3 regions of the Staphylococcus sp. NRL 16/872 genome follow, and region 1 is predicted to be linked to each of the others. Evidence: a T-box and tRNA genes for the amino acid it is inferred to sense, from the RefSeq annotation. Region 1 holds a T-box; the other regions hold tRNA genes.
The links. A T-box is a leader RNA that pairs with one kind of tRNA and senses whether it is charged. The one in region 1 lies ahead of leuS (leucine--tRNA ligase), so its partner is inferred to be a tRNA-Leu.
Positions count from the first base shown of each region.

Region 2: it has a tRNA-Leu gene. The T-box ahead of leuS (leucine--tRNA ligase) is inferred to sense a tRNA for this amino acid. The anticodon was not compared.
Region 3: it has a tRNA-Leu gene. The T-box ahead of leuS (leucine--tRNA ligase) is inferred to sense a tRNA for this amino acid. The anticodon was not compared.

Region 1 is NZ_CP119327.1:1,109,686-1,111,938, forward strand. It holds gene MT340_RS05675 (MDR family MFS transporter) at 1-689, shown strand, start outside; T-box leader at 754-940, shown strand; gene leuS (leucine--tRNA ligase) at 989-2,253, shown strand, end outside.
Region 2 is NZ_CP119327.1:2,318,947-2,321,199, forward strand. It holds rRNA gene MT340_RS11480 (16S ribosomal RNA) at 1-542, opposite strand, end outside; tRNA gene MT340_RS11485 (tRNA-Ala) at 667-742, opposite strand; tRNA gene MT340_RS11490 (tRNA-Pro) at 758-831, opposite strand; tRNA gene MT340_RS11495 (tRNA-Arg) at 863-939, opposite strand; tRNA gene MT340_RS11500 (tRNA-Leu) at 953-1,041, opposite strand; tRNA gene MT340_RS11505 (tRNA-Gly) at 1,049-1,123, opposite strand; tRNA gene MT340_RS11510 (tRNA-Lys) at 1,147-1,219, opposite strand; tRNA gene MT340_RS11515 (tRNA-Thr) at 1,225-1,300, opposite strand; tRNA gene MT340_RS11520 (tRNA-Val) at 1,314-1,389, opposite strand; rRNA gene rrf (5S ribosomal RNA) at 1,399-1,513, opposite strand; gene lysS (lysine--tRNA ligase) at 1,983-2,253, opposite strand, start outside.
Region 3 is NZ_CP119327.1:1,004,133-1,006,385, reverse strand. It holds gene MT340_RS04980 (ISL3 family transposase) at 1-1,051, shown strand, start outside; tRNA gene MT340_RS04975 (tRNA-Leu) at 1,142-1,225, opposite strand; tRNA gene MT340_RS04970 (tRNA-Gly) at 1,268-1,342, opposite strand; tRNA gene MT340_RS04965 (tRNA-Gly) at 1,357-1,431, opposite strand; tRNA gene MT340_RS04960 (tRNA-Gly) at 1,532-1,606, opposite strand; tRNA gene MT340_RS04955 (tRNA-Cys) at 1,616-1,689, opposite strand; tRNA gene MT340_RS04950 (tRNA-Gln) at 1,699-1,770, opposite strand; tRNA gene MT340_RS04945 (tRNA-His) at 1,784-1,856, opposite strand; tRNA gene MT340_RS04940 (tRNA-Trp) at 1,859-1,932, opposite strand; tRNA gene MT340_RS04935 (tRNA-Tyr) at 1,943-2,026, opposite strand; tRNA gene MT340_RS04930 (tRNA-Thr) at 2,033-2,108, opposite strand; tRNA gene MT340_RS04925 (tRNA-Phe) at 2,118-2,190, opposite strand; tRNA gene MT340_RS04920 (tRNA-Asp) at 2,202-2,253, opposite strand, start outside.

The sequences.
Region 1 (2,253 bases):
ATGTTCTATTTACATTAATAGCAGTGACTCAATTCAATCTTGAATATCATGCTAAGATGAAAACACCTGACAGTATTGATATTAAAAGTAAAGAAAATAAAAAACGCTTCATGGCTTTACTTGCTTTATGTGGAATGTTTGCTATTTGTTGGATAGCCTATATTCAATGGGAAACAACTATCGCATCATATACACAAGAACTGAATATTTCATTATCTCAATACAGTATTCTTTGGACTGTTAATGGCATCATGATTTTAGTTGCGCAACCATTAATTAGACCTGTGATTGTTCTATTAAAAGGTAACTTAAAAGCACAAATGTTCGTTGGAATTTTAATCTTTATGCTTGCATTCTTTGTTACAAGCTTTGCTCAACAATTTACTGTGTTCTTAATTGGTATGATTATTCTAACGTTTGGTGAAATGTTTGTGTGGCCAGCAGTTCCTACTATTGCTAATTACTTGGCGCCTGAAGGTAAACAAGGTCAATACCAAGGTGTTGTTAATTCAGCCTCTACTGTAGGTAAAACATTCGGCCCATTCATCGGTGGTGTGTTGGTAGATACCTTTAATATGAGTGCAATGTTCATAGGAATTATGCTTCTTTTAATTGTTGCTATGATTTTCCTTGCTGTTTTTGACAAAGGGTTACCAAAAGGCAAACACCCTAGAAATACTCGTCAATGATTTCAAGAGTAAATCACTTTTAAAAAAATAAATTAACCACTTGCAAATACGTCGCGAATCTCATAATATTAAATTGTATTGGAGTAGTAGCTTAAAGACTTTTCAACAGAGAGCTAGTGGTGGTGTAAACTAGTGTTAAGAATTAAGTGAACTTACCGTTAAATAATTAAATTTAAAACATCTCTTACTATTATAAAGTGCACATAATTATGTGAATTAGGGTGGTACCGCGGCTTATAGTCGTCCCTTTAAAATGTAATAGTTAGAGATGTTTTTTATTTATCTTAGGAGGAGAAACTTTGGGTTACAATCACAAAGAGATCGAAAAGAAATGGCAAAATTATTGGGCTGATAACAAAACTTTCAAAGCTAGCGATAATTTAGGTCAGAAGAAATTTTATGCATTAGATATGTTCCCATATCCATCAGGGGCAGGACTTCACGTAGGTCATCCAGAAGGATATACAGCAACAGATATTATTTCACGTTGTAAACGTATGCAAGGCTATAATGTATTACATCCAATGGGTTGGGATGCGTTCGGTTTACCAGCTGAACAATATGCTTTAGATACAGGTAACGATCCGAGAGAATTTACTAAACAGAATGTCCAAACGTTTAAACGTCAAATTCAAGAATTAGGTTTCAGTTACGATTGGGATAGAGAAGTAAATACGACTGACCCTGAATATTACAAATGGACACAATGGATTTTCATCCAACTTTATAACAAAGGTCTTGCTTATGTAGATGAAGTAGCAGTTAACTGGTGTCCGGCTTTAGGTACAGTGTTATCAAATGAAGAAGTTGTTGATGGTGTATCTGAACGTGGTGGTCATCCAGTATACCGTCGTCCTATGAAACAATGGGTATTAAAAATCACTGAATATGCTGATCGCTTATTAGAAGATTTAGACGAATTAGACTGGCCTGAATCAATTAAAGATATGCAACGTAACTGGATTGGTCGTTCTGAAGGTGCGCGTGTTACTTTTGAAATTGAAGATAAAAAGGACTCAATCGACGTTTTCACAACACGTCCAGATACAATTTATGGCACTACATTCTTAGTATTAAGTCCTGAACACGCATTAGTAGATGACATTACTTCAGAAGATAAAAAAGAAGAAGTGAAACGTTACCAAGATGAAGCATCTAAAAAATCTGACTTAGAACGTACAGATTTGGCTAAAGATAAATCAGGTGTATTCACAGGTGCTTATGCAATTAATCCATTATCTGGTGAAAAATTACCTATTTGGATCGCCGATTATGTATTATCAAGTTACGGTACAGGTGCAGTAATGGCGGTACCAGCTCATGACGAACGTGATCATGAATTTGCTACTAAATTTGATTTACCAATTATTGAAGTCATTGAAGGTGGCGACGTTCAAAAAGAAGCTTATACAGGTGCAGGTGCACATGTTAACTCTGGCGACTTAGATGGTTTAGATAATGAAGCGGCTATCACAAAAGCAATCGAGTTACTTGAAGCTAAAGGCGCTGGAGAAAAGAAAGTTAATTACAAATTAAGAGACTGGTTATTCAGTAGACAACGTTA
Region 2 (2,253 bases), 1.2 Mb from region 1:
TATTACCGCGGCTGCTGGCACGTAGTTAGCCGTGGCTTTCTGATTAGGTACCGTCAAGACGTGCACAGTTACTTACACGTATGTTCTTCCCTAATAACAGAGTTTTACGATCCGAAGACCTTCATCACTCACGCGGCGTTGCTCCGTCAGGCTTTCGCCCATTGCGGAAGATTCCCTACTGCTGCCTCCCGTAGGAGTCTGGACCGTGTCTCAGTTCCAGTGTGGCCGATCACCCTCTCAGGTCGGCTACGTATCGTCGCCTTGGTAAGCCGTTACCTTACCAACTAGCTAATACGGCGCGGGTCCATCTATAAGTGATAGCAGAGCCATCTTTCACTATTGAACCATGCGGTTCAAAATATTATCCGGTATTAGCTCCGGTTTCCCGAAGTTATCCCAGTCTTATAGGTAGGTTACCCACGTGTTACTCACCCGTCCGCCGCTAACGTCAGAGGAGCAAGCTCCTCGTCTGTTCGCTCGACTTGCATGTATTAGGCACGCCGCCAGCGTTCATCCTGAGCCAGGATCAAACTCTCCATAAAAATTTATGATGTTTGATTAGCTCATAATACTAAATAGTGTTTGTAACTTACAGTTACATTTATTGGAATTAACGTTGACATATTGTCATTCAGTTTTCAATGTTCATTTCAGAAATTTTATAAATGGTGGAGACTAGCGGGATCGAACCGCTGACCTCCTGCGTGCAAAGCAGGCGCTCTCCCAGCTGAGCTAAGCCCCCATATTATTTAAGAAGTCGGGAAGACAGGATTCGAACCTGCGACCCCTTGGTCCCAAACCAAGTGCTCTACCAAGCTGAGCTACTTCCCGTATGTAATTAAATAAGGTTTGAAATTTTAAATGGCGCGCCCGATAGGAGTCGAACCCATAACCTCTTGATCCGTAGTCAAACGCTCTATCCAGTTGAGCTACGGGCGCTATATTTAAAAGATGGTGCCGAGGACCGGAATCGAACCGGTACGGTGATCTCTCACCGCAGGATTTTAAGTCCTGTGCGTCTGCCAGTTCCGCCACCCCGGCAAAATAATGGAGCGGAAGACGGGATTCGAACCCGCGACCCCCACCTTGGCAAGGTGGTGTTCTACCACTGAACTACTTCCGCATGTGGCTATTAAAATAATCGTATGAGCCATAGAGGATTCGAACCTCTGACCCTCTGATTAAAAGTCAGATGCTCTACCAACTGAGCTAATGGCTCAAAGATGGTGCCGGCCAGAGGACTTGAACCCCCAACCTACTGATTACAAGTCAGTTGCTCTACCAATTGAGCTAGGCCGGCTATTTAGTTAAAATGGTGGAGAATGACGGGTTCGAACCGCCGACCCTCTGCTTGTAAGGCAGATGCTCTCCCAACTGAGCTAATTCTCCAATTTGTAAGCCTGGCAACGTCCTACTCTAGCGGAACGTAAATCCAACTACCATCGGCGCTAAGGAGCTTAACTTCTGTGTTCGGCATGGGAACAGGTGTGACCTCCTTGCCATTGTCACCAGACAACAACTTACTCAATCAATTATACTATCGATTATTTCAACTTTCAATAGTTAATTTTACACTTTGTTAAAATTTCTTTTACAAGCGTTTTACAAAATTAACTTTCGTTTTTGACGACTTTTATATCATATAACATTCAAACGATAATGTCAAACACTTTTTTATTTTTTTAATTAGTTTTTTCATAAAGACTAATTTATTTGTTCTTTTCGAGAACACTCATAATATACTAGCACATGATTCACTCTTTGACTACTCTTTTTTCTTATAATTTCAAATGAATTTTTCACTCTTTTTTACTTATGCTATTATTATTGCACTTTAGACTACTTTAATATTTTTTAATGTTTTCTTAATATTCTTTTCTTTCTTTCAATAAACTCAGAATGTGTTAGCTCACCTTCTTTATAGATCATTAAAAAACGCTATCTACAAAAATGTAAATAGCGTTTCAGTGGTCTATTGCTTATTATTTCTGTCTCATGTATGGGAATAATAATACGTCTCTGATAGATGGTGAGTCTGTTAATAACATAACTAAACGATCAATACCAATACCTAATCCACCTGTTGGAGGCATACCATATTCTAATGCTTCAATGTAGTCTTCATCCATTTCATGTGCTTCATCATTGCCTTGCTCTTTTTCAACAAGTTGAGCTTCAAAACGTTGACGTTGATCAATAGGATCATTTAACTCTGTAAATGCATTTGCATGCTCTCTACCTACGATGAATAAT
Region 3 (2,253 bases), 110 kb from region 1:
TAAGACATGTGATAGTTATTTTACTGCTAAATCTAATATTGTCGATAATCATTGTTTTATTTCTAACAAAACAAAACTTGCAGTTTTAGATAAAGCACAAGAATACCGCTCTCAAAAATCTATCGCCAAGTCATGCTTAGTATCATCAATGACTGTATCTAGAGTGATTAATCAAGCGGCAAGCGACGTAGGTCAGTCTTCTTTTGATGCTTTACCTGAACACTTAATGATGGACGAATTTAAAAGTGTTAAAAATGTAATTGGAAAAATGAGTTTTATTTATGCAGATGCTGTATCGCACCGCATCGTAGATGTGGTAGCGGATCGTAAGTTAAAATCGCTGAAAGATCATTTTTATCGTTATTCTTTGAAACTAAGAAAAAAAGTCAAAACTGTAACGATTGATATGTATGAACCCTATATGTCGCTAATCAAGCAATTATTTCCTAATGCGAAGATTATTATTGATCGTTTTCATATTGTTCAATCTTTAAATCGAGCGTTAAATATGTCTAGAGTTCATATAATGAATTGTTATAAAACCTCTAATAGACCGCTTTATAATAAATATAAAAGTTATTGGAAACTATTTCTTAAACCTTTTGAAACGCTAGAAGCATTTAATTATCGTAAAGTCCGTTTATTTAAAGAGTGGAAAACCGAAAAAGGAATTATGAATTACTTATTAAGTGTAGATGTTGAATTATTTAATACATATCACTACGTTCATGAGCTAAGACGATTATTAAAAGAAAACCAAATAGAGAAATTTACTCATAAACTCTTTTCTATTCATCTTTCAGATGTGTGTCCTAAATTACGTCCAGTTATTAGAACTTTAAGAAGATTAACAGCTTTCATTGAAAACACCATGATATATTCTAACCTGACCAACGGTCCGTTAGAAGGAATTAATAATAAAATCAAACTCATTAAAAGGGTATCTTTTGGTTATAGAAATTATGATAATTTACGTAATCGAATTATTATAACTTCGCGACTATTTGCCTCAACAACAAAAAAAGAGATTAAACAACCTAAGGTTGCTTAATCTCAATATTAGGACTCATCAGTCCGATTTGACGTAGAGCCATAAATCAAGGTTTCTAGTGATTAAATGTGCCCTATTAATAGGTATAAATACCGGCGGTCGGGGTCGAACCGACACTCCAATAAAGGAACGGGATTTTGAGTCCCGCGCGTCTGCCAATTCCGCCACGCCGGCACAATTTAGATAAATAAAAAACTTCCATCTGGAAGCAATATATGGAGCGGAAGATAGGATTTGCACCTATATCTCGTTCCGGGAAGGAACGTATTCTAAGAGTTGAAATACTCCCGCGCTATATTAAATTATGGAGCGGAAGATAGGATTTGCACCTATATCTCATTCCGGGAAGGAATGTATTCTAAGAGTTGAAATACTCCCGCATTATATTAAATGGAGCGGAAGATAGGACTTACACCTATATCTCGTTCCGGGAAGGAACGTATTCTAAGAGTTGAAATACTCCCGCGTTATATTAAATTATGGAGCGGAAGATAGGACTTACACCTATACCTCATTCCGGGAAGGAATGTATTCTAAAAGTTGAACTACTCCCGCATAGTAAGTTGGAGGCGGCAACCGGATTTGAACCGGTGATAAAGGTTTTGCAGACCTCTGCCTTACCACTTGGCTATGCCGCCAATTAAAAACTGGGCTAGCTGGATTCGAACCAGCGCGTGACGGAGTCAAAGTCCGTTGCCTTACCGCTTGGCTATAGCCCATTAATATTATAAGGGCGGTTGAAGGGAATCGAACCCTCGAGTGTCGGAACCACAATCCGATGCGTTAACCACTTCGCCACAACCGCCATGGCAGGGACAGTAGGAATCGAACCCACATCAAAGGTTTTGGAGACCTCTATTCTACCGTTGAACTATGTCCCTATTAAATAGATGGTGGAGGGGGGCAGATTCGAACTGCCGAACCCGAAGGAGCGGATTTACAGTCCGCCGCGTTTAGCCACTTCGCTACCCCTCCGTGAGATGGTGCCGGCCAGAGGACTTGAACCCCCAACCTACTGATTACAAGTCAGTTGCTCTACCAATTGAGCTAGGCCGGCAATCTAAAATGGTTCAGGACAGAGTCGAACTGCCGACACATGGAGCTTCAATCCATTGCTCTACCAACTGAGCTACTGAACCATAATTAGTAATGGCGGTCTCGACGGGAATCGAACCCGCGATCTCCTGCGTGACAGGCAGGCG